Regions from separate parts of the Streptomyces sp. NPDC053079 genome, predicted to be linked through region 2. Evidence: riboswitches for the same ligand, from Rfam matches in the RefSeq annotation. Region 2 holds a riboswitch; each other region holds the start of a gene.
What was found. A riboswitch is a leader RNA that binds a small molecule or an ion and turns the genes downstream of it on or off. The one in region 2 is predicted to bind cyclic di-AMP.
Positions count from the first base shown of each region.

Region 1: linked by a shared signal. The riboswitch ahead of ACIGXW_RS31030 (C40 family peptidase) and the one ahead of ACIGXW_RS25660 (transglycosylase family protein) in region 2 are both predicted to bind cyclic di-AMP.
Region 3: linked by a shared signal. The riboswitch ahead of ACIGXW_RS18555 (M23 family metallopeptidase) and the one ahead of ACIGXW_RS25660 (transglycosylase family protein) in region 2 are both predicted to bind cyclic di-AMP.

Region 1 is NZ_JBITZJ010000009.1:249,479-252,707, reverse strand. Features, by position in the region: gene ACIGXW_RS31035 (carboxylesterase/lipase family protein) at 1-537, opposite strand, end outside; gene ACIGXW_RS31030 (C40 family peptidase) at 621-1,094, opposite strand; cyclic di-AMP (ydaO/yuaA leader) riboswitch at 1,098-1,251, opposite strand; gene ACIGXW_RS31025 (endo alpha-1,4 polygalactosaminidase) at 1,497-2,384, opposite strand; gene ACIGXW_RS31020 (spherulation-specific family 4 protein) at 2,351-3,031, opposite strand; gene ACIGXW_RS31015 (NAD-dependent epimerase/dehydratase family protein) at 3,028-3,229, opposite strand, start outside.
Region 2 is NZ_JBITZJ010000007.1:82,136-85,364, reverse strand. Features, by position in the region: gene ACIGXW_RS25665 (transglycosylase family protein) at 1-920, shown strand, start outside; cyclic di-AMP (ydaO/yuaA leader) riboswitch at 1,215-1,364, shown strand; gene ACIGXW_RS25660 (transglycosylase family protein) at 1,369-2,127, shown strand; gene eno (phosphopyruvate hydratase) at 2,354-3,229, shown strand, end outside.
Region 3 is NZ_JBITZJ010000004.1:648,353-651,581, forward strand. Features, by position in the region: gene ACIGXW_RS18550 (GntR family transcriptional regulator) at 1-571, opposite strand, end outside; gene ACIGXW_RS18555 (M23 family metallopeptidase) at 773-1,558, opposite strand; cyclic di-AMP (ydaO/yuaA leader) riboswitch at 1,570-1,724, opposite strand; gene ACIGXW_RS18560 (M16 family metallopeptidase) at 1,968-3,229, opposite strand, start outside.

The sequences.
Region 1 (3,229 bases), on a different contig from region 2:
GAGGGTGACCCGGTCGGGGTTGCCGCCGAAGCGGGCGATGTTCTGCCGCACCCATTCCAGGGCCGCGATCTGGTCGAGCAGGGCGCGGTTGGCGGGGGCGTCGGCGAGCTGGGCGAGGCCCTCGGCGCCCACCCGGTAGTTGACGGTGACCACGACCAAGCCGTGCCGGGCTATGTGCGCGGCGTCGTACAGGGGGTCGTTCGTGGCGCCGGAGACGTAGCCGCCGCCCGGAATCCACACCAGGACCGGCAGCCCTGACCCGCCGGGGTCCGGGGTCCAGACGTTCAGGGTGAGCCAGTCGGTGCCCGGTATGTCTCCGGGGGCACGGAAGGGCCCGGACTGCGGGGGCGGCGGCCCGAACTCCACGGCCTCCCTGACGCCGTCCCAGGCCGGGGGCGGCTGGGGTGCGGCGAAGCGCAGCCCGCCCACCGGTGGCCGGGCGTAGGGAATGCCGCGGAAGACCGCGAGTTGCTCCTCGGTCCGTCCCCGGACCGTGCCATGGACGGTGTGTGTCTCCACGCCGTTTCCGCTGGCCATCCGCGCCCCTTCCCGAAACCGCCGGACGGGCTGGATTCTGGGCCCGTCCGGCGTCCCGGGACAAGGGGGCCGCCGCTGAGCGGCTACTTCACGCGGCCGTACCAGACGCTGTTGGTCCAGATCTTCTCCAGCCGGACGGAGCCGCCGGGCTTGGGAGAGTGCCAGATCTTGTTGCTACCCGCGTAGATCCCCACGTGGTAGACGTTGCTGCCGGAGTGGAAGAAGACGAGGTCACCGACCTGACGCGAGCCGCTGGACAGGTGCCGGGTGGAGTTGTACTGGCTCTGGGCGGTGCGCGGGAGGTTCTTGCCGACCTTCTTGAACGAGTAGAGCGTCAGGCCCGAGCAGTCGAACCGGTTCGGTCCCGTGGCGCCGTACTGGTAGGGCGAGCCCTTCTTGGAGGCCGCGACCTTCAGTGCCTGCTCGCCCGAGGTCGCCGCCTGGGCGCCGGTGGCGAGGCCGGGGATGAGCACCGATGCCGCGAGCATGGCGGCGGTGAGGGCCGACGCGGTGCCGGCCCGGGAAGCGAGTGCAGGTATGCGAGGAAACGCAGACATGCCAAAGCCCTTCGGCATCCGCCTACGAAAGATGACCTGTCGGGTTCGGGCTGCGAAGTTGCCCGGCCACGCATGTGGCTTCACCCCAAGGACCACCGCTTTCATGGTCCGTTACCGCTTGGGTCTCCCGCTCCTGCCGATTCATCATTCGATTCCGCACCCGGTGCGGCGGCAGGACTCGGCGTCCGCCCGGGTCGCCCGCCTCGGTGACGGGATCTTGTGTTCGGTGAGAGATCCTGCACCATCAATCGCTCAAATTCGGCGCCGAAACGGTCATCTGTGAACTTCTTCACTTCGGGGTCACACGCGGAACCGCACCCCCTCCACCACCCGCCGTCTGCGCCTAAACCCGTGTCCCGAGGGGCACTTGAAGCACGGAAGCCCAGGCTCCGCACTGCTCGGTCAGCACGGCTGCCGCCAGGCGTCCAGCTCGAGCTTCTTCTTCATCGAGCTCAGCCCCAGCCGCTTCGCGGTGCCGCAGAACTCCCCCGTCGACAGGTCGTATTCGACATGGAAGACCGCTTTGTTCTGTTTCACGAACGGCGTGAGCTTCTCGCACTCCCCGTACTGCGCGCACTGTTCGTTGACCGCGAAATCGAAGTCCCGTACCAGCTCGGGGATCTGCTCAAGATCGTTCTTCAAACCGATGGCCAGCCCGCGCTCATGAGCCAGCTTCACCAGCATCCGGTTGAACGCCAGCTGATCCGCGGCCGAGAGCGGGAATCCGGTGCGATTGCGAAACCCCTCGGTCAGATCGGGTTCCACCGCGTCGAAACCCTTTTGCCGGCACATGTCGATGCGGGCGGCCATGAGGGGCCGCAAGTCGTCGAGACGGCGGATGTCCAGCCATTTCTCACCGTCCCAGCCCTTGTTGTTCCTGCCGAGCAGGGCTTTGGGAAAACGCGCGTGATCCGGCCGGAAATCCTCCCAGGCCCCGGCGTTGATGTAACAGATCACTTTGCGGCCCCGGGCGTGCAATCGCGCCACCGTTTCGGCGGAGTTCTCGAAACCGTCGATGTCGTAGACGGGGACGTCCACGGAGGTGTCGACCTGTCCGCCGAGCTGCCACTGCCATCGGGTGCCCGGCCGCGGCTGCCAGCGCCGGGAGGCCGGCGGCGGGCTGCCGTCCGGCGCCGCCGTCATCCGGTCCACCGGGCTCTCCCCGCCCGGCTCCGCCCCCTCCTCCGACGGGCTCGAACAGGCCGCGAGGACGAGCAGGAGGACACCGAAGAGGCCCGCGCGGGCGCGCCGGCCGGTCACCGGGCCACCGGCAGCGGCGCGCTGCACCACGGGTTGGCCCCGGTCCCCGGCACCGCGCAGTGCACGCCGGCGCCCCGCGCCCCCGCGGTGCGGGCCACCTGCGCCTGCGCTCCCTCGGGCACGCCGTAGACGAGGTGGCAGAAGCGCCCGGGCGGATGGTCGGCCGTCCAGTCGGGCACCCCGGCCCGCCGGTAGTCCTCCCAGGCGCCTTCGAAGGTGACGAGGACGTCGGCGAAGGAGGCGTAGCCGGGGTCGGGGTGGGTGCCCGGGTTCAGGACGGCGGTGCGCGCGCCCAGCACCCGGGCGGTCATGACCAGCCACCGGTAGCGCGGTAGCAGTGCGGCGCCCTCGGCCGCCTGGTCGAAGAAGACCCCGTCCACGTCGTACCACCTGCGGTGCCGGCGGACGTCGGCGACCACCGCGCGGGGCGGGCGCCGGCCGTAGGCGGTGTCGACATAGCCCAGCAGCCGCACGCCCGCGCCGCGCAGCCGCCCGGCGGCAGCCCTGAAGTGCGGGTCGGGGCGGCTGCCGGGGCCGTCGGCGACGTTGAGCACGACCGCGTGCAGGCCGGGGGCGGCCGCCGTCAGCGCGGCCCATTCCCGTGGGTGCGCGGCCGGGTGCGCGTACAGCGGTACGAGCAGGCGCTGTCCGTCGTCCGGCGGTGCGGGGCGTGTCATCGCACCGGCTCCGCGGGCCGGCCGCGGGCCTCGGCCCACAGGTCGGCCAGGGAGTCCTCCAGCCGGTGGCGCGGCACCCACTCCAGGGCGCGGGCGGCGGCCGTGATGTCCGCCTGCTGCCAGGGCACGGCGGCCGAGCGCGGCGAGCCGTCGCCGCCCTCGTCGATCCGGTCCGCCGCCGCCCCGGCGAAGCCGGCG
Region 2 (3,229 bases):
TGGCGGCGACCGCGGCGACGGCCGCGGACACGGGCACCTGGGACAAGGTCGCCCAATGCGAGAGCGGCAAGCTGTGGAGCGCCAACACCGGCAACGGATTCTTCGGCGGCCTGCAGCTCACCCAGCAGATGTGGGAGCAGAACGGCGGCATCTCCTACGCGCCGCGCCCGGACCTGGCCAGCAGGTCGCAGCAGATAGCCGTCGCCGAACGGATCCTGGCCGCCGAGGGCCCCGACGCCTGGCGCAGTTGCGCCGTCAAGTCGGGTCTGTCGAAGGACGCTCCGGCGCCCGATGTGAACCCCGGCCGCATCATCGAGACCCCCGAGCCCGAGACCACCGGCAAGCCGGCGCCCGAGCGCTCCGCTCCCGCCACGCCGGAGCACAAGACCCCCGCCGACCGCGCGCCCGGCACCGACGAGCCCGCGCCCGACGCGTCCAAGTCGCCCGGCAAGCCCGCTCCGTCGGACCCCGCCGCGAGCCCGTCCGCGGACCCCTCCACCCCCGCGGGCCAGACCCCCGGACAGCCGGACGGCAAGCACCGCGAGGACCCCTCGGCCGAACCCTCCACCGGCCCGGCCGCCCCCTCCGCCACGCCCTCGGGCACGCCCACCGACGCGGCGCCCACCGCCCCGCGCACGCCGGGCGACGACGCGAGTGCGGAGCCCGGCACGGGCAAGCACCGCGCCGAGCCGCCGCGTTCGGACGAGCCGCAGCGCCCCTCGCGCGACGGCGGTGACGCCCGGACGGGCGTACCGGGTGCGACGGACTACACCGTGCAGCCCGGTGACAACCTGTCAGCCATCGCACGGGACCACTCGGTCAACGGTGGTTGGCAGACGATCTATCAGAAGAACGAGAAAGTTGTCGGAACCGATCCGGATCTCATCAAGCCTGGTCAGCGGCTCGATATCCGTCCGTAGCCGGGGGGTTCGGGGCGAATGTCCGTTCCAGTCGAAAGTGAGACATGGCTCTCGTTGACTTTGGGCTGGACGGCGCTCGTCCGTTCTTCCCAAACCCCCTCTCACCTGCGGAAACAGGAGGTTCCTGTGGGTAACTTCCAGCAACTGTGGCTGAAAAGTAGGGTTTGAACCCGTCGGCCCGCTGTGTTTAACGTCGTCACCGCTCGCCACCGCGAGCACCACGGTCGCCACGCCGAATCCTGCCGGCGGCCGGGGTAGTCGTCGCGCAAGCGCCGTTGGCAGGAGCGGGGGAACCAAGGTAAGGCGCCGGACCGGTCCGACGGCCTCACGGCCGGGGGAGCGGGACGGCTTGGGGTGAAGCCCGGAGCGCAACCGCGCACCGGGCCGGGCAAACTCACAGCCCGAACCCGACAGCTCACCTCGTAGGCGTCGGTGAGGAAACCGACTTATGTCCAAGGGCAAGCACCGTCGTCCGTCCAAGGCCGTCCGCATCGTCACGCTCGCCGGCGTCACCGGCGTCGCCGTGGCCGCCCCGCTGATGGTCGCGACCTCCGCCAACGCCGCCTCCGTTTCGACCTGGGACAAGGTCGCCCAGTGCGAGTCCACCGGGAACTGGCACATCAACACCGGCAACGGCTACTACGGCGGTCTGCAGTTCTCGCAGTCCTCCTGGAAGGCCGCCGGCGGCACCCAGTACGCCTCGCGCGCCGACCTGGCCACCAAGGCCCAGCAGATCGCCACCGCCGAGCGTCTCCTCGCCATGCAGGGCCCGGGCGCCTGGGGCTGCGCCGGCGAGGGCGGCCTGACCGCCGGTGGCGCGAAGGCCAACGTCGACACCTCCGGCTCCGGCTCCGTGGCGAAGAAGAAGTCCACGAAGTCCTCCTCCTCCGCCGCGGGCGAGACCTCCACCAAGAGCCGCGCCGACCGTGCCGAGCGCCCCTCCGCGCCCAAGCACGCCAAGCCGCAGGCGGAGACCGCCGAGGAGGCCCCGGCCGCCCCGAAGCAGACCGCGCCGAAGCACGCCGCCCCCGCCAAGCCGGTCAAGCAGGGTGACGGCGAGTACGAGGTCAAGGAAGGCGACACCCTCGGCTCCATCGCCGACGCCAAGAAGGTCGACGGCGGCTGGCAGAAGCTGTACGACCGCAACAAGGACATCATCGACAACGCGGACCTGATCTTCCCGGGTCAGAAGCTGCACCTCAGCTGATCACCGGCTGAGCGCCGCGCTCATCCGCGGGACCGCCCCGCTCCGATGCGACTTCCCCCCGAGCCGCATCGGAGCGGGGCTCCGCCGTTTTCCCCGCCCATTCATCCGGTGATCTCGGCTTTTGTGCCAATTTTCGGTCCGGTGGCAGGTCCAAGGGCGGGCGCAGCCTCCGGGGCCCGTTAGGCTCGTGCTGCAGAACTCCAGACACATCACGAAGGAGACCCTCGTGCCGTCCATCGACGTCGTCGTAGCTCGCGAGATCCTCGACTCGCGAGGCAACCCCACGGTCGAGGTCGAGGTCGGCCTCGACGACGGCTCCACGGGCCGTGCCGCCGTGCCGTCCGGCGCCTCCACCGGTGCCTTCGAGGCCATCGAGCTGCGCGACGGTGACCCGAACCGCTACCTGGGCAAGGGCGTCGAGAAGGCCGTTCTCGCCGTCATCGAGCAGATCGGCCCGGAGCTCGTCGGCTACGACGCCACCGAGCAGCGCCTGATCGACCAGGCGATGTTCGACCTGGACGCCACCGACAACAAGGGCTCGCTCGGCGCCAACGCCATCCTGGGCGTCTCCCTGGCCGTCGCGCACGCCGCCTCCGAGGCGTCCGACCTGCCGCTGTTCCGCTACCTCGGCGGCCCGAACGCGCACCTGCTGCCCGTTCCGATGATGAACATCCTCAACGGCGGCTCGCACGCCGACTCCAACGTGGACATCCAGGAGTTCATGATCGCGCCGATCGGCGCGGAGTCCTTCTCCGAGGCCCTGCGCTGGGGCACCGAGGTCTACCACACCCTCAAGAAGGTGCTGAAGGGCCGCGGCCTGTCCACCGGCCTCGGCGACGAGGGCGGCTTCGCCCCGAACCTCGGCTCCAACCGCGAGGCCCTCGACCTCATCCTCGAGGCCATCAAGGAGGCCGGCTACACCCCCGGCCAGGACATCGCGCTGGCGCTCGACGTCGCCGCCTCCGAGTTCTACAAGGACGGCGTCTACACCTTCGAGGGCAAGGACCGCTCCGCCGCCGAGATGACGGAGTACTACGCCGAGCTCGTCGAGGCGTACCCGCTGGTCTCCATCGAGGACCCGCTGTTCGAGGACGACTGGGCC
Region 3 (3,229 bases), on a different contig from region 2:
CGGCGTCCACCAGCGCCCCGCACGCCTGCCAGCTCTCCAGCGGCCTGACGGGCGGCTCGGCCGCGTACACCCAGGCGATCTTGCGCCGCAGCTGAGTGAGCAGCGCCGCGAGGCTGGGGCTGCCGGACGCCTGGGCGAGGGTCTCGTCGAACCAGTCGCCCAGCGGGCGCAATTCGCTGGTCCGGCCCGTACGCGCGCGCTCCTGGCCGAGGCGTACGAGCCCCCGCAGGACCTTCAGATGGGCCTCGGTGCGCCGCTGGGCGGCCCGGGCGGCGCCCAGCGGCTCCAGCAGGGCACGGACGTCGAGCAGGTCGGCGGCCTCGCGCTCGGTGGGCTCGGCGACACAGGCGCCGGCGTGCCGCCGGGTGGTCACGAAGCCCTCGGAGGCCAGGGTGCGCAGCGCTTCGCGCACCGGCACCCGGGAGACGCCGTAACGGCGGGCCAGGAGTTCCTCGACAAGTCTGCTGCCGGGGGGAAAGGCGCCGGAGACGATGTCGTCGCGGATCGCCGTGCACACGGCGTGCGCGGAAATACCGCCCCTCCGGTGCACGCCCTCGTCATCGCCGTTCACGTACGGCCCCGCATGGGTGTACCTCCGACTTATGACTTAACCCCCGTGAATCACGGCCGATTGACGCCCGTTCAGCGACTCTATTGCAATCGGGTGGGATTTCCGATGGGTGGGCCGGTTCATGGATATCTTTTGGCCAAACACGAAGGCCCCGGCCAGGGGCCGGGGCCTTGCGTGAAGAAGCGGTGCCGCGATGCGGTCCTACAGGCTGACGCCGTGGGCGCTCATGTAGGCGATCGGGTCGATGTCGGAGCCGTAGGTGGCACCCGTGCGGGCCTCGAAGTGCAGGTGCGGGCCCGTGACGTTGCCGGTGGCGCCGGAGAGGCCGATCTGCTGGCCCGGGGTGACCGTCTGGCCGGCGGAGACGTCGAGGGACGACAGGTGGGCGTACTGGGTGTACGTGCCGTCGTTGTGCTTGATGACGACGTTGTTGCCGTACGCGCCGCCCCAGCCGGCCTCGACGATGGTGCCGGCGGCGACCGCGTGGACCGAGGTGCCGGTCTCGGCGTGGATGTCGATGCCGGTGTGGCTGCCGGAGGACCACAGGCCGCTGGAGGCCTTGTAGGAGGTGGAGACGTAGGAGCTGTCGATCGGGCTCACGTAGGTGCCCAGACGCTTGCGCTCTTCGTCGCGGGCGGCGCGCTCCTTGGCGGCGCGCTCCTCCTCGATCTTGCGCTTGGCCTCTTCGGCGCGCTGCTTGGCCTCGGCGGCCTTCTGCTTGGCCGTGGCCTCGGCCTGGAGGCGGATGGCGGCCTCGTCGGCGGCGCTGCGCTGGGTCTCGGCCTGGGCGTCGACGTTGCCGGCCATGACGTCACCCATGACGATGGCCTGCGTCAGGCCGGTGTCCTCGGTGCGGTGGCCGTCGTCGGTGGAGGCGAAGGCCGGGGCGGCGACGCCGGCGACCACGCCTGCGGCGGTGAGGGTGGCTATGCCCGCCACGTTGGCGCTGACGCGCACGGCACGACTCGGACGACGGTGCTTACCCATGCCTGGGCGATCCTTTCCTTCCTTCTCGCCTACCGGGTTAGCTGACGGGTTCGGAGCAGGAAGGTCTCCTACGGCTCCCTCGTGAGAGGGACCCGATTCACCCCAGGGACGTTTGGGTCCCCGGCTCCCCTCGGCTGGTGCCTCGGGAACTCGGCGATGGCTGCCCGGGACCGCGGTTGCGGCTCCGATCTGACGGACTGCCGCCCTGACGCTAATCCGCGTCGGATTCGAACGGCAAACAGAACGGCGCTTTTATGACCTACGCCACACGACCAACGTGCAACCACTGCATGAAATTGGACATAAGGGAGGCGCGTGTGCCTCTTCGGGCTCACGCGCCTCCCTTGTCCGCTCATATCCGGCACAGGGCACGGGAATACGGCGGCTGAACCTCCGTCAGGCAGGTCCGTCAGGCGGGGATGACGGTCACCTCGCCGATGCCGAGCGCCTTGACCGGCTCGGCGATCTCGGCCGCGTCGCCGACGAGGACGGTGACCATGCGGTCGACGGGGAACGCGCTGACGACGGCCGCGGTGGCCTCCACCGTGCCGGTCTCCGCGAGGCGTTCGTAGAGCCCCGCCTGGAAGTCGTCCGGGAGGTACTGCTCGACCTGGTCGGCGAGGGTGGCCGCGACGGCCGCCGCCGTCTCGTACTTCAGCGGTGCGACCCCGACCAGGTTCTGCACGGCGACGTCGCGCTCGGCCTCGGTCAGGCCCTCGGCGGCCAGCGTCCGCAGCACCGCCCACAGGTCCGCCAGCGCCGGGCCGGTGTTGGGGGTGTCCACGGAGCCGCTGATGGCGAGCATGCCCGTGCCCGCGGCGCCCTGCGACGGGGGCACCGAGCGCAGCACCTGGCCGAAGGCGCGGACGCCGTAGGTGTAGCCCTTCTCCTCGCGCAGGACGCGGTCCAGGCGGGAGGTGAGGGTGCCGCCGAGGCAGTACGTGCCGAGCACCTGGGCGGGCCAGACGCGGTCGTGCCGGTCGGATCCGGCGCGGCCGATGAGCAGCTGGGTCTGGACGGCGCCGGGGCGGTCCACGATCACGACGCGGCCGGTGTCGTCCGCGGTGACCGCGGGGACGGGCCGGGGCTCGGCGCTCGATCCGGTCCAGGCGCCGAGGGACTCGGCGAGGGCCTGGTCGAGGTCGACGCCGGTGAAGTCGCCGACGATGACGGCCGTCGCCGTGGCGGGGCGGACGTGGTCCTCGTAGAAGGCGCGCACGGCGGCGGCGTCGATGCGCTTGACGGTCTCCTCGCCGCCCTGGCGGGGGCGGGAGAGCCGGGAGCCGGCCGGGAAGAGCTCGGCGGACAGCGCCATGGCGGCCCGGCGGGCGGGGTTGGCCAGCTCGTGCGGGATCTCGTCCAGCCGGTTGTTCACGAGGCGCTCGACCTCGTTCTCCGGGAAGGCCGGGGCGCGCAGGGCGTCGGCGAGCAGGCCGAGGGCCTTGGCCAGCCGGGAGGCCGGGACCTCCAGGGAGATGCGCACGGCGGGGTGGTCGGCGTGCGCGTCGAGAGTGGCGCCGCAGCGCTCGAGCTCGGCGGTGAAGTCCTCGGCGCTGAGCTTGTCGGTGCCCTCGGAGAAGGCGCGCGCCATGATCGTGGCCACGCCGTCCAGGCCCTCGGGCTCGGCCTCCAGGGGCGCGTCCAGGCTGATCTCGACGGCGACGACCTGCT